Regions from separate parts of the Paenibacillus sp. V4I5 genome, predicted to be linked through region 3. Evidence: riboswitches for the same ligand, from Rfam matches in the RefSeq annotation. Region 3 holds a riboswitch; each other region holds the start of a gene.
The links. A riboswitch is a leader RNA that binds a small molecule or an ion and turns the genes downstream of it on or off. The one in region 3 is predicted to bind cyclic di-GMP.

Region 1 (5,854 bases), 1.6 Mb from region 3:
AACACAACGGATAATCCTGCACGTGCCATCGTCAAAGCGGCTGCTGCACCCGCCGGACCACCGCCAACAACAATCGCGTCAAATTTCTCGTTCACTTGGCTTCACTCCTTTCAAGAGCCACGTTAACCCCTGTCTTCAAATCGTAGGACGGCAAGGAGCTTTCAGTACTTGCTAGTTGGATGCCAAATAAAGTTCGACGCTTCCTTATCTCATTCGTAATGGCAGGAACAATTTTGAACATATCGCCTACTATGCCGTAATGTGCAAATTGGAAGATTGGCGCTTTGTCGTCTTTGTTAATCGCGACGACGACGTCCGCATGGCTCATACCTACGGTATGCTGAACTGCACCGGAAATGCCGATGGCGAAGTATAGCTTTGGCCTGACCGTGGCACCGGTTTGACCAACCTGGTGCTCATGCCCGATCCAGCCCGCATCGACCGCGGCACGCGATGCGCCAACGACGCCGCCGAGCGCATCCGCTAGCTCGGCGAGCAGCCCGAAAGCATCAGGCCCGCCAAGTCCGCGGCCCCCTGCCACGATAATCTCGGCATCCTCGAGATTGAGCTTGCCTGTTTCGCGCAGGAAGTCGAGCACCTGCGCGGCAATCTCTTCCTCTCGCATCGTCGCCTCGATGCGAATGATTTCGCCTTGGCGCGTCGCGTCCTTCGGCAGCGCCTGAAACACCCCGGCGCGCGCCGTCGCCATCTGCGGCCGGTACTGCTTACAGAGGATGGTGGCCATCATCTTCTCGGAAAAAGCCGGCCGGCTGGCCAGCAGCAGCCTTGACGGCGGCGGCTCCACGTCTAGCTGCGTCGTGTCGGCAGTCAGCCCCGTCGGCAGGTGTGTCGCTATCGCACCTGCCAAGTCGCGGCCCGTCGCTGTCGCGCCGAACAGCACGATCTCGGGCTTCGCTTCCTCGATCAGTTTCAAGCAGACACGGCTGTATGGCCGAGTCCGGTAGGTGCGAAGCTCAGGTGCTTCGCATAGGAACACCTTATCCGCGCCGTAATGCACGGCTTCATCGGCGAGGTGAGCCACATTCTCACCGATCACAAGCGCCATGAGCGGCGCGTCAAGCTTCGTGGCCAGCTTCTTGCCTTCGCCCAGCAGCTGCCAGGAAACCTTCTTCGCAGCTCCATCTCGCTGCTCTACAACGATTAATACCCCCCGATATGCCGACCAATCGGGCATCGACGCTTCAGGCTGGTCGTGTGTTTGTTCATTTGTCATCGTATCTTCCTCCATTCCCATAACGGTGATTCAGAGTTTAGGTAGTACCCCTGCTTTTCTTTCACGAAGACCAGTCTAACAAAGTCTGCATCTCTTTCGTCATGAGCTGATCGGCTAGCTGAGCAGCGGCTTCTTCTGGTGAATCAAACGCGATCATGTGCGTTTTAACCGCTTTTATCTCGGGCACCCATGTTTTGGCTACGATCGTTGGTGAGCCTTTTAGCCCGATTTTCGCTCTTTCAAGATCCGGAAAATCAGCTGTCGTCCAAACAGTCGGCTTATAACGCGCAGCCCGAATCATACCGGGCAGCGATGCTCGTCTCACCTTATTCAGTTCCTTCAGCGCCGTGATCAGCACCGGCATGCTTGTCTCAACGACTTCTATGCCATCTTCCAAGAGCCGATGCACACGAACTTTTCGCCGCTTTTCATCCACATCAACAACTTTGTTTACATAAGTAAGCTGTTCCAAATCCAATCGGCATGCGACGCCTGGCCCAACTTGCCCCGTGTCGCCGTCCAGCGTTTGTTTGCCGCAAAAAACGATATCCACCGGTCCCCACGTTTCAGCAATTTTACGGATGGTTCGGGCAACAACGTACGATGTCGCCAGCGTGTCCGCTCCCGCGAAGCCGCGATCCGTCACCAACACAGCATCGTCTGCCCCGAGGGAGATGCATTCCTTTAATCCTTTCTCCGCTGGCGGAGGTCCCATTGTGACTACTGTAATCCTTGCCCCCTGTTCATCCTTAATACGGAGCGCCTCTTCCAGCCCATGCATATCATAGAAGTTCACGATACTTGGGACACCTTGGCGAATTAACGTATTATTTTTGGGGTCAATGCGAATTTCTCTAGAGTCAGGTACCTGCTTAATACAAACGACTATATGCAGCATCTCTGCACCCTCCTATTTCTTAGGAAACTTGCTTGCACATTCGACAGCAAACGGATCTGAGCTTGTCAGCATTGTGAATTTTGTCACTTAAAATGACGAAACGAAATCGCTTTCAGTCTTTTTTTTAAGTTAATAATCTAACACAATATATGCGAAAAGCCTCCTAACATGACACTTACTTTAGTCCAAGGCCCAAAAGTAATCTTACCGATGTTGCTCGGAGAATGAAAAAGCCGCAACCTACGCCAAAGCGTGGAATGCAGCTCTCTCCTTATTTAATGATTATTTTTTGTTCGTTTTCGCCCATTCGTCTAATTGTCTTTGCTTCTCAGCAATAATTTTATCCATACCTGCCGCTTTAATCCTCTTCCGCTTCTTCTACCTCATAGGTACATAGGAAACGCTCAACACCTGGATACTTCTCCCCAAGGCTGCGAATAACGAACCCAATATTCCGATAAAATTGGACTGACTCTTCATCCGTTTCAGCCACGATTCGAACAGGGTGCATATCTTCAATAATTTCAAGGATAATTCCCCGTCCAAAGCCTACCCCTCTGCTCTCCGGTTCAACGGCCAGATGAGTGATCGTCATCTCCTGATTATCACTGAGCTTAAAGCCGATGATGCCCACCAAGATACCTTCGGATTCATATCCAAACAACCATAGATTAGCATCATTTTCATAACGCTCAATGACAGGTTGCAGCGCCTCCTGATCGGGGAAAACGCTGTAACTCAGCAGTTCTTGTATTTCAATTTCGTAAAGTCGGGATTTCACATTCACTAACATCTTTATTCACTACTTTCGTTTTACATTATCTACACATAATCTAACAACTTAAGCAAGCTGTCAATATGCGCTATAGGGGTGATTCCCTTCTCCTTCATCAGATGTCCGTTTGGCCCATAGCTGATAAAGGGAACTCCTGCATCAACGGATGCTCTGCCATCTATCCACGAATCACCGATCGATATCCATTCGTTCTCAAGAATTTGTGGAAAATGCTGCTTAGCAGCTAAGTACCCGGAGGGAGATGGTTTCATGGCATTCATCTGCTCTCTTCCGATGATCAAATCAAAGTATGGATGAATTCCAGTCGTTTCCAACGCATGTACTGCGGCCTTGTATGAATTATTTGTAACAATAACCAGGACATAGCCCGTCATTAAAACATTTAGAAGCTCGGAAACATGGGATTCCAGTCCTGCACCCTCCATGCCTATTAGTTCATGTTGAACGACCATATTCATTACTTCATTATAGGACTCTTCAGGTATCCCATTCGCTTTCACATGCTCAATCATGGTTGATGTGGTATGCTCTTGAATCGGGAAACCAACTGGCAGTAAATCATTCTCTGTAAGGTAGTCCGCCACTTGCTTTTTCATCATTTGGAAATTAATGCTAGACCTCAGCAGTGTATTATCCATATCAAAAATAATGCCTCGAACTTGACTTGATGTACTCATTAAACCTCACCTATCCATCTCTAGAACTATAGAAATTTTAAGAAATTAGCATTATTAATTTTTTTTAGTTGAATTCGACATTTTTCGCTAATTATATGTAAATACCGCTATAGACACGTCATTTTTAACTAATTATAATGAGGCGTATTAACTGGTATATAAGCTTTTTACATCATTAACTAGTGCCTTTTGAACTACATATATAGAATCGTCAAAAGCAAACCATTGGAAACAATGCGACGCAAAGCCATGACCTAAGGCACCCCTAATTGGATGCTATGGACGACAGGTTACCGAGTCAAGGAGTTCATCCTTTCATTCGGGATGGACTTTTTTATTTATACGAAATGAGGTTGATTCATGCATCTTACGCTAATAGATAGTTATCCTATTTACCTCATACTGCTAACGTTCATTATTTCAATAACTGCTCTTTACATATCCTTTACTAACCAAACAGCACTCAAAGCTTCCCTTTTAGAGTCTGCTATCGATTGTATCATGTTGCTTAATTCAAGTGGGAAGATCATTGCGTTTAATCCTGCGGCAGAAGCCATTTTTGGATACGAACGCAAAGAAGCTCTAGGGCTTACGTTAATTGATTTTCTTTTTGAAAAAGATGGCCAGGAGACAACCTTCTTAAATCTGCTGTTCACGGCTAAAGACGAGACGATTATCGGTAAGCGAATCGAATTGAAAGCATTTCGATCGGATGGCAGCGTATTTCCGGCAGAAATAACGATTACGAGCACTCCGTATAAAGGAAAGCTTGTCTATACAGCTTATCTTCGCGATCTGACTGAAAAAAAGAAATCTGAAGTAATGATACAGCAGCTAGCTTACTTTGATCTTCTGACAGGTTTGCCGAATCGCAACCAGTTCAATCAGCTTTTCCATGATGCGTTAAACAACGCCAAACAACATAAGCAAAGCTTAGCGCTACTTTTCCTTGATGTAAATCGGTTTAAGCACATCAACGATACCTTAGGCCATCACTTAGGAGATCTTGTTTTGCAAAAGTTCTCCGCATTGCTCTCAGAAAGCTTGTTTGCACAAAGCATTGTCTCCAGACTAAGTGGCGATGAATTTGTGATTTTGTTCCCTTTCGGAAATCGGAAGTCAGCAGCTGTGCAAGCGGAGAAAATCATTCAACAATTGGAAGCTCCTTTCCAAATCGATGGGCGAAATATTTTTGTTTCCACCAGTATTGGTATCTCTTTGTATCCTATCGATGGAGAAGATCCGGAGGTTTTACTGAAAAATGCCGATCAAGCGATGTATCGGGCCAAAGAACGTGGAGGAAACCATTATCATTTTTATGAACAGGAACTGAGTGTCATTCATTCGAGGAGAAGTGCCTGTGAACAATCCCTTCGGACAGCCAGAGAACAAAATGAGCTTTACCTGATGTACCAACCCAAATTCCATATTCCTACCGGCACAATCATCGGCGTTGAAGCTTTACTTAGGTGGGATAGCCATGAGTTAGGAAGCGTCTCGCCGAAGGAATTTATTCCTATTGCAGAAGAATCCGGACAAATTATTGCAATTGGAAAATGGGTATTACAAACGGCCTGCGTACAAATGAATAAATGGCAAGCTGCAGGTATGGAGCCTGTTCCTATTGCAATCAATATATCCGCTGTTCAGTTTCATCAAGAAGATTTGGTGACAATGATTCTTGATATTCTGCATCAAAATGAGCTGGAAGCAAAGTACTTAGAACTTGAAATTACCGAAAGTGCATTGATGAATAACAGCCTCAGCTGTATGGAAAAGCTTTATGCTTTAAAGCGTGAGGGAGTTAAAATCTCCATCGATGATTTCGGAACTGGTTATTCTTCTTTAAGTTATTTACATAAGTATCCAGTCGATACTTTGAAAATTGATAAATCGATCATTAAAGACATCTCTACCTTTATTTCTGATTCTTCTATCATTGAAGCTATTATGGCCATGTCATATAGTTTAAAATTGAGTGTCATTGCTGTAGGTGTAGAAACTCATGAACAGCTCACTTTTTTAGAGAGAGTTGGTTGTCAACATATACAAGGATACTTATTATCTGTTCCACTTACAGCCGAGCTATTTGAAAAGAGTTATATGATCCATGATGATAATGCTAGTCCAAATGCTTTATGAAAAAAGCCAGAATGCGGATGTTACTCCGTCTTCTGGCTTTTCAGATTGGACACCGAGCGAATAGCAAACGGCATGGCCAATGAAAGTAAGCTTGCCAAAAGTCCAAA
Region 2 (5,854 bases), 5.3 Mb from region 3:
GTAAGTTTGAATCGCCAAGATGCACATACTTTTTAGCGAACGTTTCGATTTCTAAATCTGTCCTATCAAATCCGCCTAACCTCACCGTTTCTTGTGCAACGTTGTTCATGTTCATATAGGCATACATCAATCGGCCGAAATCGAAGATACCGCATACCAGCAATAAAAAAATAGGAAGAATAACGGCAAACTCCGTCAGCGACTGCCCTCCCTCATCTTTGATCATAAAATCCCCCACCCTCTAAGCCAAAGACTTAATACCGCACCTCCTGCAATCGCAACACCATACGGAAATGCTGCCGTAAAGGCGTCATCTTTCATAGCAGAAGATATTTTCATCCCATATCTTAGCAGCACTACCGAGAAAATAACTTGCTTGAGTCTCTCGATAACACCCTTACGTAATAGGAGGAGTGCAAGTGCGATCACACCGCCGATTAATGCCATGTAGACGGAAGCAAGCAGCACGAATGTTACGCCTTTGAATGCGCCGACAAGCCCGAGCAGCTTCACGTCGCCGGCACCCATTCCTCCTAACAGATATGGAATCAAAAGGATACCGAACCCCACAACAAAGCCTAGTACACCATCCACAAAACCAGGAAAGCCGTCAGATGCGCTTAGCAGCATGAAACCGATTACAGTGCCTGGTAAAGTGACTGCATTGTAAATCTTGCGTGACTTCAGATCGGTGAATACGCAGATGGCGAGAATGATAATGAGCAAACTGTCAACTACAACCATACCTGCCTCCCAAGAATGTTTTTATAAAAAGGGTCTACGTTCCGTAAAACGTAAGACCCTCTTCATTGGAGCGTTAATATAAAAGACAACCGCTGTTATTATGGAGTACCATTAGTCGCATTTGCTACATCTTGGTTGACTCTGTTGAAGAGTGTGAGAATATTACCCTTCAGTGCAAACAAAACACCAACTACACCAACCGCGATTACCCCAAGAACCAGACCATACTCTGTCATCCCTTGACCCTGTTCTTCAACCAAAAGATTTTTGATTTTGCTCACCTTAATCATTTCACTCCTTTTTTAATCGAGAAGTCCTACTGTTCTGGCTGATTGCTCGATGACTCGAACACTTTTATCGTAGAGGCTGTAAACCTCCAACTTTATACCAAATAAGATACTAACTACACCCACCGCAATAACGCCAAGTACCAAGCCGTACTCTGTCATACCTTGGCCTTGCTCATTTGTATACAAGTCTACTAATTTAGCTGTCATCATATAGTTCCCTTCCATACAAGAAGGCTGATTTTATTAAGTGCGAGTAGCTGCATTCGAGACATCATTGTTCACTCTGTTGAAGAGTGTAAGAATATTCCCTTTTAATGCAAACAGAATGCCAACTACACCCACCGCAATTACACCCAGAACCAATCCGTACTCTGTCATCCCTTGTCCTTGCTCTTCTGTTAAAAGACCTTTGATTTTGTTTTTCATTTTAATTTCCTCCTCGTTTTTTAAATAAATTGGACCGTTTGACCGACGGTCGTTCGGGTAAGGCCGATACTGCCTGCGGGAAGTTCCACCACTGAAGTCGTGCCTTTGAATACAGCGCCAACGCGTCCCGGCTTCAACTGCTCTTCTACGCCTACGACACGATGCTGTTTATCCAGATAAACCACATCAATCGCGTATTGCATGAAAAAGGTATGTACCGATCTACACGGTTCGATGTGAAGGCATAACCCGCTGGAAAGTCGCTTTGTAAAGAGCAACCCACGTAGTCTGCGACCAAAGGTTTTGGCCTCCATCACCTGCTGGGCTATCGTTTCGCCCGTATTCGTATTCACCAGCCTCAAACAGTCTTGACCCCCTTATGCCAAATAAAAACCCCACCTTTCCCGAAAGGTGGGGTTGCTGCTGTATATGCACAGCAAAACAAACGCCCTTCCTCTTTCGGCAGCTGGCTGGCTTGACACGTTTTGTCGTGCGTTAGCCCCTATAGCTTTGCGTCGCCGGTTTTCACCGGTTTTGCCTTTGTCGAGATTCCAGATGCGATGTTCCGCTTGGAATTCGTTGTGATGCTTTCATCATAGAATTCGACTTGATTTTTAGGTATCCACCAAAAAGCCCAATTTTCTAACAATTTAGATAACTCATTTTCATGCCAAAAGACACCTTCTCTTATAGTTCTCCTACTATTTATTGTGGGTATAAAGTGATAACGCTGTTCCATCATTTAGGAGAAAACCCCTTGTTTTATGTCATTCCCATAAATTCATAGGCTTTGAAAGGCAGGATTTTTTTTAGGCTGGACCTACATCCGAACCAAAAAAAAATGCTGAAAATTAGGAAAATAGTACGACTAGTGCAAGGAAGGAATTTAAATAAACTTACAGAATGTTATTATTCATGTCGAATTATATGGTTAGACGAATCCTGTAATCCAAGTGAATGATAAAAGGCAAACCCGCGCGAAAGCCGGGGACGCAAAGCCACGGTTCTAACCCATCGAGATACGATGGCATGAAAGCCGGGCCGCTCTAGCAGCTTGGTTTTTTATTTTTCATTAAATAGATACGTTCAGTAAGGAGGAGCACATGCGCATTGGCGAACTTCTAGTCATGAATGGCGTTATTACGGAGGAGCAGCTCGATCAGGCGCTTAAGGAACAGACGCGTCACCCAAAAAAGCTCGGGGGGATACTGACCGAATTTGGGTTTATCACCGAGCGTCAGCTCGTCGAGGCGCTGGAGTTCCAACTAGGCGTACCTGTCGTAAATCTCAACGAAACGATATTTGATCTTCCTACAGTCCAGCTCATAGATGAATCGATTGCCAGGAAGTATCATCTCGTTCCAATCAGCTGCGCCGGAGGTAAACTCAAGGTGGCCATGATCGACCCTTTAAATAAAGAGGCGATTAAAGCTATTCAAATGGCGACGGGTATGAGTGTTCAACCGTTTATAGCCATGCGAATCGAAATGGAAGAAGCCATCAACCGATATTATGGTGTCGATACAACCGTAGAAACGTTGAATGAAATCATTCAAGCCGGCGTATATCAACAAGCAAGTGGCATTCATATCGAACCGCATGAAGACGGGCTTATAGTCAAATACCGAATTGACAGTTCGCTCAAAAATAAGAAAACGCTTTCTAAACACATGCATGAAACGTTGTTCAAACGCATCAAACTTCTAGCCAATCTAAATGCCTCTGAAGAGCGGCTGCCACAAAACGGCCGTTTTCAGATTAAGGTTGACCACAAGCAGTTGGATATACGCGTATCCACCCTGCCAAGTGTTAACGGCGAAAGCCTATTTCTTCGCTTGACAGATAATTCTGAACCTCAACTAGCCATTTCCGAGCTTGAGTTCAGTGAAACCAATTTGCAAAAATTCGAAAAAGCGCTTGGACTGCCAAGCGGCATGATCTTGATTTGCGGGCCGGAAGGCAGCAGGAAAACTTCCATGTTATATTCGATCCTCACTCGACTGACAAACGAAAACCATAGAATCATAACCATCGAAGATCCAATAGAGCTCAGAATGCCGGGAATTACACAGGTGGAGGTGAACGAACAGCTCGGCCTGACTTTTGCTCATGTGCTTCGGTCGGTATTGCGTCAGGATCCGAACGTCGTCATGGTCAGTGATATCCATGATGCGGAAACGTTTGAAATGGCAATAAGGACGACCCTCACCGGCCGTATTGTGCTCGGTGCCATATATGGCAGCAGTGCAGTCAAGACTATAAGCCGGCTGATGGACATGAATAAAGACTCGCACCTGCTCAGCGCTTCGCTTTCCTGCATTGTGACTCAGCGTTGGGTAAGGCGAATATGCCGTCAATGCGCTCAATCCTTGCCCGCTACCGAAGATGAAATCAAGCTATTTGAAGCTCATGCAGTTCTGCATTCGGATGATCAGAAGAACGGAAAAGGAATTATCGGCAATTTCCGAACCTTGGTATCCACCCAGATCAGCGGCAAATTAACCGTGACTCGAGGGACTGGCTGCAGAGTATGCAACGATACCGGTTATCGAGGTGTGGTTGCCCTACAGGAGGTGCTGCTTATTGACGGAAAGCTGCGCGAGCTCATTACTGGGCAACGTCCGATCCAGGAAATCGAAAACCATTTAGTGCAAATCGGCTACAAAACGATATTGTACGATGGGCTACTCAAAGTTCGTGAAGGCATCACTACCGTCGAAGAAGTGTTAAAAACGATCGATTGACAGCAATCCAATTCTAAGGGGGAACTAGGATGTCTTACCGATTTCTTATTGTTGATGATACCCAATTCATGCGCAAAATGGCTGCCGATTGCTTAAAGCAGAATGGTTATGAAGTGGTTGGAGAAGCGACTAACGGTAGAGAAGCTATTAAGCTGTATGAAGAACTGATTCCGGATATCGTCCTGATGGATCTAACGATGCCTGAAATGAATGGCATCGATGCCATTAAGGAAATTCTTAAGCTCGATCGCGACGCCGTCGTGTTGATCTGCTCGGCCAGCAATCAGCAGGATTTGATTTTCGATGCGCTTGAAGCCGGGGCTAAAGGTTACTTAATGAAACCTTTCAACCCCGTCCGTTTAATTGAAATGATCCAAACTCATGCAGAACCCCATCTCGGCGTTGCACCTTCGGCTAGCAAGGAAGACCTTACGGCACATTCAGAGGATCAAACTCCTATCGAATTCGAGGATAAGCCAAGTGTGATCGAACACGAACATCCCGTAGAAAAATGTGAAGACAATCAGGCTGAAGCTGTCGTGGCGGGCATTGAGCCTGCCGCGTTGCTCGAACTGCTCGAGGATTCGCATCCAGCGACGATAGAACAGGAAGCTGCTGCAGAACTAATAGCAGCGTCAATCGAGATTCCAGACCTTACCGAGAATGAGAACACAAATCATAGGATAAGGGGAAATGAGAAAATGAAAAGCTTTGTTAGCAGCTATAATTGCAGTTGGCAGGAAGACATTCAGGGGAATACAGCGAATTTCAACGTCGTTTGTACGGAAAGTGAGAACAAAATTATCATTGAGATGTCCAACCAAAATAACGAAAAACAGGTCATCCCCTTTACACTCGACGGTTTCCACCAGTTGACTGACTGGTTGGAAGGACATATGGGAAACCGAATGATATCGAAGTTATAGATATACCATAAAATCCTTATACAAAACAAAGACAAATCTAGTGAGAAAACCTCTATCGAGGCCTTTCGAAGATGAGCGACCGCGTTTAAATGTAGGTTTTATCGCCAATAAGAAAGTCAGGTTTTCTTTTAGAAAAAACTTATACTTTCTTATGTGGTCAAATAGGTTCATGATCAAACAAGCCCAGGCCGTTTTTGGCACTGGGCTTGTTTGACCTCTCAACCTTTTCAAGTAAATATTCCTTCGTTAATCCTTTGGTAGAAGCCATACCCGCTCAATAAACTCCCCTGCTGATATCGGTCTGCTAATCAAATATCCTTGAACGCCATCACAACCTTGCTCACGCAAGTAAGAAAGCTGTTCACTCGATTCGACTCCTTCGGCGATTACTTTCATGTTTAAGCTATGCGCCAATTTGATAATTCCGCTTATGATCAATTCGTCTTTTGGAGACATATTTAAGTTATCAATAAAAGACTTGTCCATTTTCAAATAATCAAATGAAAAATGCTTCAAATAGCTAAGCGATGAGTAACCCACTCCAAAATCATCGATGGAAATAGATATACCGAGCTCTTTAATTTCTGCAAGCACCTTCATCGTATGTTGGGTATTCTGCAGCAGCATACTCTCCGTTATCTCAATTTCAAGCCACTGAGGATCCAGCTCGGTTTCCCGCAAAATTTGCCCAATCGTACGAACTAAATGCTCATTTTGCAATTGA
Region 3 (5,854 bases):
TCCGACCATTCCCGGCAAAGCAGATCGCTGAAGCTTTGCAGCATGTGAAGGCGATCACCGTTGGCGATCGCGCGGATTCCTATGGCGGCCATGGCGGCAATATGGTCAACGAAATTAAAGCGGCGCTGTTCACACACGGGAACAGAGATACGCTTGTCATAAGCCGAATCTACGGCTTAGGTGGCAAGGACTTTTATGCCGAAGACGGGCATAGTTTGTTCCAATTTGCCACTGACGCTGTACAAAGCGGCAAGGTTGAAGTTCCCTTCGATTACTACGGCCACACGCCAGGTGATCCTTCGAAAGCGCCGAAGCGGGTGTTGACGCCGATGAAGTATGAGGATTTGAAGACGGGACTCATCACGGTAACGCCGGATGAGAACTCAGGCAAGCTGAATGTGCGTATTCCGCCACTGCGAGCACTGACGAAGAAACCGAAGCGTATTGCTCCGGGGCATGGCGCTTGTCCAGGTTGCGGTATTTTCTCCGGCTTGGAACTGTTTTTCAAAGGGATTGAAGGCGATATTGTCTCGATCTTCCACACAGGCTGTGCGATGGTTGTAACGACGGGTTATCCGTATTCGGCTCACAAAGCGACCTATATTCATAATCTGTTCCAGAACGGCGCAGCGACCCTCTCAGGAGTTGTGGAGATGTTCTGGGAGCGCAAGCGACGTGGCGAGCTCGACCATTTGGGTTTGAAGGACGATTTCACCTTCGTGATGATCACTGGTGACGGCGGAATGGATATCGGCATGGGACCAGCAATCGGAGCGGCTTTGCGCAATCATAAAATGATTATTCTCGAGTACGATAACGAGGGATACATGAATACGGGTGCGCAGTTGTCTTATTCGACGCCAATGGGTCATCGTACATCGACTTCGAACGTTGGGAAGCACCAAGGTGGTAAAGTGTTCCATCACAAGGATACCGCCCAAATTATGGCCGCTACCCATATTCCGTATGTATTTACGGGGTCGGAAGCGTATCCGCAGGATCTTGTGAAGAAAGCCGCGAAAGCACAATGGTACGCTCAAAATGAGGGATTGGTATATGGAAAAATTCTCATTGCCTGTCCGCTGAACTGGCTGTCGGATGACCAGGAAGGCTCCAATATCGTTGGAGCTGCGGTAGACTCCTGCTTCTTCCCGCTCTATGAAGTGGAACACGGGGTTACATCCATCACATATAACCCAGAGGATAAGAGCAAGAAGATACCACTATCGGATTGGCTCAAGACGATGGGGAAAACGAAGCATATGACGAAGCCTGAATATGAGGGTTCCCTGAAATCATTCGAAACGGAAGTCGAGCGTCGTTGGAATATGTTAAAAGCCAAGCATGAGAATGCTTATTTATAAGTCGTCATCATAAAAAATGAAGGCACATTCACCTCCGTGGTGAACGTGCCTTTTTATCGGAGGAATGAAAATGCCCTATGTGTTGCAGCACAAAATATCGCAGCAGATTTTCACATGCACACTTGTCAATCACTACGGTTTAGCCTATTATGGCGTTAAATTTTGGCCGGATTTAGAAGAGGCTGAGCAGCAGTTTCCTGCTTTTCTGCACAACATAGGGGAAATGGAGCCGGATGCTTGGCAGGTGACTGAGCTCGAGGAAGGGGAAATGAAGCTCTGCAATGTGAAGTTGAAAAATGATCCTAATTTACAAGTGTTTTGGACACATACACGAAAACTGGAAGTCCGTAAACTGGAAAAATAAACCTTAGCGTCAATAGGTACGCAGACACTATGATATCGACAAAGAATCGCAACCTTTCGCCTATATTCGTGAAGAACCCCCTCAAACTATAATAAGATGCGAAAGAAAAAATTAACATCACAACGAAATGGCAAACCGAGCGAAAGCTAGGGACGCAAAGCTTTAGGGGCTCTCGTGCCAAAGGTACAGTGCTAGCCAGCTGCCGAATGCGATAGGACCCATCTACAAGAAGAGGATGACCCAGCTGAGGCAAACGGGTCATCCTTTTTTCGATGTAGAGGAGGTGTCAGGTTCAAATAATCCATTTCGCCAGTTCGGTTTTACGTGACTCAAACGCAGCAAGAGCGATATCAACCTATGGAGGTAGAGACGATGAGAAAATGGACGATGGTTATCGGAATGCTTGTTTTAGCGCTTACTTTTGTAGTCCCTGCAGCCATTCAGGCAGAAGAGGGGGTAACAACAAAGGCTCAAATTGTTTCGGGGGTAAGCTTCAGAGATCAAGCTAGTACTTCAAGCAATGTTATACGTTTATTGAAAACAAACGAAATTGTTACCGTCACAGACTATGTAACGACGAATTGGTATAAAATCAAGGATGCGCAGGGCGTAAGCGGCTATGTTTCGACGAATAGCAGATACATAAAAATAACTAGTAATGCGGAAATCATCTATGGCGTAAACTTTCGTACACTTCCAGCAACCGAGCCCGGCTCCAAGATTATTCGAATGCTTAGTAAAGGGGAAGACGTCCTCGTTATAGCAAAAGTCAACGACAGTTGGTATCAAATTCAAGACGCCAATGGAACTAACGGGTATGTAAGCACAAATAGTAAATACATAAGCACGGATTTCTCTGTCATCAAACCCAATCTACCTCTCGCTGAAGAAATTGAAGCTGTTATTGCAGCTGGCCAAGTTTACTTAGGCACACCTTATGAGTTTGGTTCGGTACGCAATGACACCACGACCTTTGATTGCTCGGATTTCATTCAAACGATGTTCTGGGATGCTCTAAGATTCTCCGTACCAAGCGATTCACAGGCACAAGGCAACTATGTTAAATCGTTAGGTCCTGTAATTCAGGAGTGGACAAATTTGAAACGTGGAGATCTGATGTTCTTCAGCAGCTACAAAGGGAGTAGAGAATCAGATTATGATAACGTGAACGTTCTTACAGAGCCGATCACGCATGTTGGACTTTATTTAGGAAATGGGAATATGCTGCATACGTATTCTGTCGAATCCGGCGGAGTTCGCACAGATACGATCGCTGGGAAGCAATGGGAAAATCGATTTTTGTTCGGCGGCAGTGTTTTACGATAAGTGATGGTTCGATCATAGGAGTTTTGCCATATACTATAGATAGGGGCGGATGCAGCTTCAGCATCCGCTTCTTCCTCATTCTAAGAAGAAAGGAAGAACCTTATCTTTGAAACCTTTGACGACGACCCAGCCACTGGAATTTCGGAACACAACGGAAAGAGGACTTAACCTAGATACCGTACACGAGCGTATTCTACAATTCATGCGTCACGACCCCGTAGCAACCTACAAATTTATTATTGGTACGGATTGTCAGGTACACACAGGTCATACGAAATTCATTACCGGTGTAGTTATCCAGCGGTTAGGAAAAGGAGCGTGGGCGTGTTATCGTCAAGTCATCGTTCATCGGGCCCTGCATTCGATTAAGGAAAAACTTTCGATGGAAACTGCTTTGAGTGAAGAGATTGCCATGTATTTTGATGAGTCTAAGCGACAGGATATGGAAAACATTATTCTTCCACATCTGTATCAAGGTGCTTCCTTCGACATGTTTATTCATATTGATGCTGGTGACGATGAGAATAAAAACAGGACTGCTAAATTCGTCCAAGAAATGGTGCGGAGAGTGGAATCTGTTGGTATGGTTCCTGTTATTAAACCAGATTGTTATGTAGCTTCGGCCTATGCCAATCGGTTTTCGAAGAAGCCGTATCAGCCAATTTATGAGAATCATGAGGTCATCGATGGCATCCTATAAGAGAAATCGAAACCGTTAGTTCGAAGTGGTCACCACGATCATAGGAACTGACGGTTTTGTTTAGTTGAGAAGGTTGTGAAAAGAGGATTCCTCAGCTTCTTAGCGAAATAATGCTTTTACAAGGTTAGAGAGAAAGGGGAGAACAAGATGAGCAAAACATTTATTATCGAAGCCGTTATGCTAGCGGTGCATGGTCAGTTAATGCTGCCTGGGCAGCCTGTTACTTATGTGATACCTTATACCAGCATTCAGGAGTTATACGAGCTTCAGACAGGCTCTGAGCCGATCATGTTAGAGGAAGAAGACGATGGTTTCGTGAAGCAAATGATTGGTGAGCTGATTGCTTTCTTCGAGGAATCTTTTAATAAGAAAAAAATTGAAAAAGCGTTAACTGTTCCATGGCGGAAAAGCCCACCTTTGCCAATTAATGAGCATGTCACCTTGATGGTTGTTTTTGCGATTGACAATGAGGAGTATGGGGACAATTTTGACCCGATTGAAACCGAATTAATTCTAACGGCGATCAAAGAACAGGCTGCTTTGTTAACTGACCAGTTAGATTTCATTGAACGTATGGTTCAAGCAGGAATTCCAGTCGAAGCATATGACGTAGAGGATTTTGAATTTGCGGTAGAAGGTGACAATCAGGTTTAGGAAGAGGAGTTGAGGAAGGCAATTATGCGTGTCAAAGATCAAGAGGAGCAATTAACCTCACTACCAACTTACTGGTTTCCAGCTCAAACATGGTCCATGCGTGTTGGCGCGGGAGGTATGAATAATACAACTCGGTTCGTAGACGTGGAAGGTACTTCCTATGTTCTTCGATTGTACGAAACTCATCGTGACATGGACAAAATTATGTTCGAACATAGTGTTCTTTTGGCACTAGACAAAGAAAAAGATAAACTTCCCTTTCGTGTACCTGTGCCAGTGGAGCTCCCAACTGGGGGGACTGTTGTTCGCTTAGATGCAAGCGAAGGCAAATTGGCTGCCTTATTTACGTATACAGATGGCTGTAATCCTACTTGGGGGAGTATGCATCAACTGCTGCAGTTCGGAGAAGCTGTTGGAAAGCTGTCTTCTGCTCTGGCTGCGATTACCATGGAACTTAAACCTGTCTACCCACCTTATTATGAAATTGAACATATCCATCCCCGCTGCACACCAGATGCGATTCAAGAGTTCTGTCTTCATCCATCAGAACCATTCAGGATGCAGCGCGATGAGCTCTCCTATATATTTGGACGATTTGCTGCTTTTTATAAGGCTATTCCTGACCTTAGAAAGCTTCCTCATCAACTCGTTCATGGTGATATCAATGGGTCTAATATGCTGGTTAATGACGAGGGTCAAATTACGGCCGTACTTGATTTTGAGTTCGTAACTCAAGATGTTCGAGTGATGGAGCTAGCGGTCTGTTTATCAGATCTTATCGATCCCACCCTACCGTCAGAAGAATTGCGACGCAATTGTACTGCCTTCTATAAGGGGTATGGCCAATCGATTCATTTGGGAGAGGAAGAAATTGTGTTGCTGCCTCTTCTGATCGAGCTTCGTAGGTTGGATGTATTTATTCATTTTCTAGGAAGATATTTAGATGGTGTGGATGCTCAAGGCGTGCTCGTTGATATTATTCATAACACGTTTGACAAAACGGAGTGGCTGGAATTGAATGGCTCGGAGCTTGTGCTTACTTTGCTCAAATAGCATAAAGATAGGGGTAATCGTACAATCGATACTTCTCTGGTTGGAATACCATATAACACCAATTGAAAAGGTGGTGTTTAGGTATGCCTAAAGGTGTTTATCTGGGCAACAATGTTCTCGCTCCTAACTGTGGTCGTTTCTGTCGTAATGTGTGCAATCGATTATTTGTAGTTGGGCGAAATCAATGTATTGCGGATTGTCTGCGGTGTGGTGGATTACGCGGAAGCGCAAAGTCCACTGTGAAATCAAAAGGAAAAATGGCTCACAAATCAAAACGTAAATGTAACTGCGGTTGTGGCAAATGTAAATAATTTCGAAAAAACTGTCGAAGGAATTCGGCAGTTTTATTTCTGATTGTAGGCAAAATAAAAGCATAACTAACCTAGAGGTAAG
Region 4 (5,854 bases), 2.5 Mb from region 3:
AGAAGTCACTCACCCTAGTACCACATCACAACCAGTGCCTCCGTTAACGCAAATCAAACCAATTACTCCTGGCAAATTAAGCGAGTCTGACTTCCATATACCAGATCAAAAAGCATCTTAAACCAATGAAAAACGCTCTAAGCTATTGCTAGCTTAGAGCGTTTTTTTATTACTTCACTCGTGCTAAAGCCAAGCCATCATAAGCTGGCAGGATGGTGCTTTCCAAACGCGGATCAGTGGCGATCAATTGATTGAAAGTACGCATCGCCTGAACTGAGGCTTTGGTTTGGTTCGCATCGACAACTTTTCCTCGCATCAGTGTGTTATCCCCCGCAATAATGGCGCCAGGATTCGCCAGTTTAATTGCGAGCTCCAAATAATTCGGATAATTCACCTTGTCTGCATCGATAAAAAAGAAATCAAATCGCTCTCCCTGCTCAAGAAGCTCATTCAGATGAATGAGTGCTTCGCCAATCCGGTACTCAACGAGCTCGCCAAGGCCCGCTTCGGTCACATTTTGCTTGGCTACATCAGCAAATTCTTGTTTTAACTCAAGCGAAATCAGCTTGCCGCCCTCTTTCAAGCCTCTCGCCAAACAAATCCCGCTATAACCGCCCAAAGCACCTACTTCCAACACCTTCGTTGCGCCTATCATCGTAACCAGCATAGTGAGCAATCTGCCGTATCCTGGTGCTATCGATATTTCGGGCATATTATGGGTGCGTATGACTTCCTTAACTCGCTCTAGAACGGTATCTTCTTCGTATAAACCCTCCATATAGCTCTCGGCTGTTATGGTTTCCATGTTTTATCCTCCTTAGAAAAAGCATCAAAGTATCCACTTTGCGTGTTCCGTTTGTAAGTGTAACCTATTTGTCCTATACTTGTTAATTGTATGAGTTTATTGAGCGATGTACAACCCGGATGGAAGGAATCTAAACATGCCACAACAAATTGAACTAATCGCAACTTGCCCAATGGGACTTGAGGCCATTGTTGCTCGCGAAATCCGTGATCTTGGCTACAACGAGGTGACTGTCGAGAATGGCCGTGTCCGATTTCTTGGCGATGAGCTGGCCATCTGCCGCACCAATCTTTGGCTCAGAACCGCCGATCGCATCTTGGTACTCATGGGCCAATTTAAGGCCGTGACTTTCGATGAGCTTTTCGAAGGCGCCAAAGCGCTTGCTTGGCCGGACTGGATTCCGAACGATGCCGAATTCCCTGTGGAAGGGCGTTCCCATAAGTCACAATTATCTAGCGTTCCCGCTTGCCAAGGAATTGTGAAAAAAGCCGTCGTGGAGAAGCTGAAGCTTCGCTACGGAACGGAGTGGTTCCCTGAGAACGGAGCACGCTACGTGATTGAAATCGCACTCCTGAACGATATCGCAACGCTAACGATCGACACTACCGGCGCCAGCTTACACAAGCGTGGCTACCGCAAGCTCGTGACCGAAGCGCCGCTCAAGGAAACCATGGCGGCTGCGATGATCCTCCTGAGCCGCTGGAAGGTCGACAGACCGCTCTACGACCCGTTCTGCGGGTCTGGAACGATTCCGATCGAGGCTGCTATGATCGGATGGAACATCGCGCCAGGACTGCGGCGCAGCTTCCCTAGCGAGGCGTGGGGCAATATCCCCCGCAAGCTGTGGGACAAGGCTCGCGACGAGGCCTTCGACGCGGTTAAAGATGATGTTCCGCTGAACATCATTGGCAGTGACATTGATCCCTCTGCCATCGAAGTCGCAGAGGCTGCCGCGAAAGCCGCCGGCTTGACGAAGCAGTTCAAGCTGCTCGTGGAACCAGTAGCTAAAGCCCGCCCACGCGGAGACTACGGCTGCTTGATCACCAACCCTCCTTATGGAGAGCGGCTTGGTGAAGCGCAAGATGTAGAGGTGGCGCTGCGCCAGCTCGGTGCACTCACCGCTCCCATGCCTTCATGGAGCATGTTCATCTTAAGCCCGAGCACACAGCTCGAGCACTATATGAACCGCCGCGCGGATAAGAAGCGCAAACTATTTAATGGTCGGATCGAATGTAACCTGTTCCAGTATCTAGGACCATTGCCACCGCGCAGACAAACGGACAAGTAAGAAAACCTCTATCGAGGCCGATCAGGGATGTGCGACCGCGTTTAGCGAGGAGAGACTTTGGTCTACTACCAAAGATCCCTATATGCGGAGAGACTTTGGTCTCCGACCAAAGATCCCTATATTAGGTTTTATCGCCAATAAGAAAGCGGTTTTCGGGTTCCGAAAACTTATACTTTCTTATGTGGAAAAATAAAAATCCCTCAACGGCTCATCCGACCGAACTGCATGCATGCAGCGGTCAGACCAAGCTAATGAGGGATTTTATTTTATAAACAAAAACCAAATCAATAACGCCCATAAGGGAATGGACACAAGAATACTCCATAGGCAGCCTTTGGCAAACCTCAGCTTCGGCTCCTGTTCTGTCCTTTCTTGGCGATCATTTCGCATGTTCCACCAACTCCAAGGGCAACCCATCCGGATCTGCAAAAAAAGTATATTGGTCACCGGTAATAGGATCAATCCTCACCGGTTCTACCACAATCCCCTTGCTCTCAAGTTCCTTAACGCTTTGTTCCATATTCGGCACGACAAAAGCCAGATGCCTAAGACCCCTTGCCTCAGGCTGGTTAATTCGCAGCGGAGGATTCGGAAATGAAAACAACTCGATCTGCTGCTCGGTCTTCCCGATGCGTAGATCCAACTTATAGGAGTCACGTTCTGCACGATATGTTTCGTGTATGACTGTTAATCCAAGTAAGTCGACATAGAAGTGTTTCGATCGCTCATAATTGGAGCTGATGATCGCCACATGATGAATTTGTTCTAACTCCACTCCATTGCCCCCTGTCCCCATTTCGTGAAAAACCGCTTTCCGGGAACTCCCCATCCTGCGGTCCGTTTCACTTATTTTATCCGTCTGTTCTCATCGTTTCAACAATTTTCTTCAAAACTTCCTCAGCGTGCACATAGTCAACTTGGCAAGTACCAGCTGCACGATGACCGCCTCCACCATTTTGGAGCATCAAATTGCCAATATTCGTTTTGGACGAGCGATTCACAATGCTGTGACCACAAGCAAAGACGCAGTTTTGTTTATTTCGGCCATCGACGACCCAAATCGAGATATTTTGCTCCGGATAAAGGGCATACACCATGAAACGGTTCCCTGGATAGATGGTTTCCACATCACGAAGGTCGGTAATAATAACATTGCCTTCCGTCCGCGTATAGGTTTGAAGCATATCACGATATAAGGCATCTAACTCAAAATATCGCGAAACACGCTCTTTCACATCTGGTAATTCCATAATCTCATGAACGGACATCGTTGCACAGTGCTCCACAAGATCTTCCATCAATTGATAATTACTAATCCGATAATCGCGATAACGGCCTAAACCCGTTCGAGCATCCATGATAAAAGATAATAAATCCCATCCGCTTGGGTTCAAAATATCTTCTTTGCTGAACTGCGCCGAATCCGCTTTATCTACCCCACGCATAATATCATCGATATCACCGAAGGTCTCAGGCCCTCCATAGTAATCATAAACAACACGTGCCGCACTTGGCGCGATACGGGTTTCCCCTTTGAATTCAATCTTTTCGCCCATCCGCTCAAGTTCACTGGAATGATGATCGAACCACAAGCCACAACCCGCTACATAAGGGACATTGGCCAAAATATCGTTTTCCGAAACCTCTATCAAACCGTCCTGCATATCTTTGGGATGGACGAATTTCATTTCATCCACCATGTTTAACTTTTTGAAAAGCATCGCGCATACTAATCCGTCAAAATCCGAACGAGTGATTAATCTCATGCTATGTATCCCCCTAAAAATAGTTCCAAAGCACTACTAAAACCTACAATCATTATATCAGTTTTTGTCAATTTGTGACAATCATTTTGTCTTTATAAATCCCTTACAGCTGGTAATAAAAAAACGGTACGCCTAGATAGGCTGTACCGTTCTTAATTTGGATGATAAACATTGATAAAGCCTTGTCAAAAATGCTTCAATTTGCGACATCGGCGGCATTTTCACAGAAAGTTTAACCTCGCCCTTCCAGTAGAAAATCAAGATGCTATTGTTTCTCCCGTGAAACATTTCAACATCCCAACAATTTTCATTTAATGCGTATTCTTCCCGATTAATCATGAGCTTTGGTCCATCCGAGGAAGGCACCAAACGGGCAACATGATTACCACATAGCGAGGTCACTTTTTGTTCTTCTTGTTGTATTCCTTCTGATTGCATGCTGCTGGATCCTCCTTTTATTTTTACATGAATTTGTTATGACAGAGAAAAACCCCACCATAGTGAACCGATCGGAGGGGTTCTGATGTTGATACCCAATCGTTCGGCGGCTGGCTGGCTGCGAGTCCGGTTTGCAGGACAAGGAAGCCCCTTTAGCTTTGCGTCACTGGCTTTCGCCAGCTTTGCCTTTGTCGAGATGTCTTGCTACATATCTGAAGAACTAAGAGTAATAAATATGTACACTCTCAAGGATACGGGAAGTCGTTTTGAAATCGAATAGTTCCTAAGAACTAATTTTGCATTATTTTTCAAAAAAATTCTTTTTTCGACGTATTTTTCGCCATCATTTGACGAATTGAGCCTCTCCAGTAGAAAATGGATCCCGTAATTGTAAGAACAGCCATAAGAACATATAACGTATCTCCACCATAAGAAACGAGCAAGAACCCACCTACCCAGGGTCCAATAAAGTGGCCTATGTTCGTTAATGTTTGAGCGCCAAAATAGGTGCCACGCATATGCTCGGGAGCTAATTTGTCAATCAACATATTAGCAGCGGGGTAATTTAGAATCTCGCCAAGGGTGAAAATACCCATCGAAATAATTAGCCATACCAGCGAGTGGGAAAATGCAAAGCCGACATCCCCTAACGCAAACATTAGGTTGCCAATTACAATTGCAGCGACTGGCGTGTACTTTTCGGCCAACCGAGTAAGTGGAATCTGCATGACAATGACCACAATCGCATTCACACTCATCAAGATCGCAAACATTTTCACGCCATCGACAAAACTCTGCTCCAAATATTGCGAAAGTGTCACCATCACCTGGGAGTATCCGATAGCTCCAATAATGCCACCAAAGATATACAAGCGAAAAGTCATATCACTGCGAATCACTCGCACAGCAGAACCGAAAGTAACCGAAGATTTCTTCTCACCCTCGATTTTCTTGATGCCAAAAGCGATGAGCAGTGCGTAAAGAGTGACCGCATAAATAAAATAAATGATTCCTGTGATGAGAAAAGGCAGCGCACCGTTCATCGTAGCGAAAAAGGCACCCAAAAGTGGCCCGACTGCAACACCAAGATTAATAGCCATATACCGCATCGAAAATACTTTAAGTCGCTTAGCAGGTTCTGTGAGATCTGCCATCAACGCCTGCGACACGGGCTCATAAAAGGATCGGCACAAGCCGTTCAGCATATTGAGCAGCATAAACAGAATTGGTAATTTAACCATGCCGAAGCCTAAGAACACGAACGCCCAGCCGAAAAGCGCCGCCAGCATGATAATGCGCCTTCCGAATCGGTCCGATAAGGTGCCCCCAATAAAACCGCCTACGGTCCCAGCCAAAGAACCCATCCCAATGACAATTCCGATCATCACCGCACTCATCGACGTATGTCTGGCTAAATAAATCGCGAGAAACGGCAAACTCATAGAGGACGCGGCCCTAGCCATAACGGTTCCAAGTATTAACGTATGTACAATGGGATGATAAGAATTTAGAAAACCACGCAATCGATTCATTAGAGATGACTCCTATCGCTGTTTA

Region 1: another riboswitch for cyclic di-GMP. It lies ahead of QFZ78_RS10200 (putative bifunctional diguanylate cyclase/phosphodiesterase); the one in region 3 lies ahead of QFZ78_RS02790 (C40 family peptidase).
Region 2: another riboswitch for cyclic di-GMP. It lies ahead of QFZ78_RS26795 (DUF192 domain-containing protein); the one in region 3 lies ahead of QFZ78_RS02790 (C40 family peptidase).
Region 4: another riboswitch for cyclic di-GMP. It lies ahead of QFZ78_RS14055 (hypothetical protein); the one in region 3 lies ahead of QFZ78_RS02790 (C40 family peptidase).

What each region holds. Positions count from the first base shown of each region.
Region 1 is NZ_JAUSZB010000002.1:1,753,909-1,759,762, forward strand. It holds gene QFZ78_RS10175 (FAD-dependent oxidoreductase) at 1-95, opposite strand, end outside; gene QFZ78_RS10180 (electron transfer flavoprotein subunit alpha/FixB family protein) at 92-1,234, opposite strand; gene QFZ78_RS10185 (electron transfer flavoprotein subunit beta/FixA family protein) at 1,296-2,132, opposite strand; gene QFZ78_RS38490 (DUF3502 domain-containing protein) at 2,415-2,480, opposite strand; gene QFZ78_RS10190 (GNAT family N-acetyltransferase) at 2,491-2,913, opposite strand; gene QFZ78_RS10195 (HAD family hydrolase) at 2,955-3,605, opposite strand; cyclic di-GMP riboswitch class I at 3,812-3,903, shown strand; gene QFZ78_RS10200 (putative bifunctional diguanylate cyclase/phosphodiesterase) at 3,966-5,747, shown strand; gene QFZ78_RS10205 (MFS transporter) at 5,768-5,854, opposite strand, start outside.
Region 2 is NZ_JAUSZB010000002.1:5,456,892-5,462,745, reverse strand. It holds gene QFZ78_RS26820 (TadE family protein) at 1-226, opposite strand, end outside; gene QFZ78_RS26815 (A24 family peptidase) at 223-744, opposite strand; gene QFZ78_RS26810 (Flp family type IVb pilin) at 843-1,034, opposite strand; gene QFZ78_RS26805 (Flp family type IVb pilin) at 1,047-1,244, opposite strand; gene QFZ78_RS26800 (Flp family type IVb pilin) at 1,278-1,460, opposite strand; gene QFZ78_RS26795 (DUF192 domain-containing protein) at 1,481-1,813, opposite strand; cyclic di-GMP riboswitch class I at 1,919-2,009, opposite strand; cyclic di-GMP riboswitch class I at 2,417-2,509, shown strand; gene QFZ78_RS26790 (GspE/PulE family protein) at 2,564-4,204, shown strand; partial or broken gene QFZ78_RS26785 (response regulator) at 4,234-4,581, shown strand; gene QFZ78_RS26780 (EAL domain-containing protein) at 5,377-5,854, opposite strand, start outside.
Region 3 is NZ_JAUSZB010000002.1:201,689-207,542, forward strand. It holds gene QFZ78_RS02780 (thiamine pyrophosphate-dependent enzyme) at 1-1,364, shown strand, start outside; gene QFZ78_RS02785 (hypothetical protein) at 1,435-1,728, shown strand; cyclic di-GMP riboswitch class I at 1,848-1,935, shown strand; gene QFZ78_RS02790 (C40 family peptidase) at 2,101-3,054, shown strand; gene QFZ78_RS02795 (ribonuclease H-like YkuK family protein) at 3,161-3,754, shown strand; gene QFZ78_RS02800 (ADP-heptose synthase) at 3,902-4,408, shown strand; gene QFZ78_RS02805 (phosphotransferase) at 4,433-5,461, shown strand.
Region 4 is NZ_JAUSZB010000002.1:2,665,781-2,671,634, forward strand. It holds gene QFZ78_RS14030 (hypothetical protein) at 1-121, shown strand, start outside; gene QFZ78_RS14035 (O-methyltransferase) at 170-805, opposite strand; gene QFZ78_RS14040 (THUMP domain-containing class I SAM-dependent RNA methyltransferase) at 942-2,093, shown strand; gene gloA2 (SMU1112c/YaeR family gloxylase I-like metalloprotein) at 2,473-2,868, opposite strand; gene QFZ78_RS14050 (DHH family phosphoesterase) at 2,945-3,859, opposite strand; gene QFZ78_RS14055 (hypothetical protein) at 3,992-4,297, opposite strand; cyclic di-GMP riboswitch class I at 4,400-4,494, opposite strand; gene QFZ78_RS14060 (MDR family MFS transporter) at 4,606-5,829, opposite strand.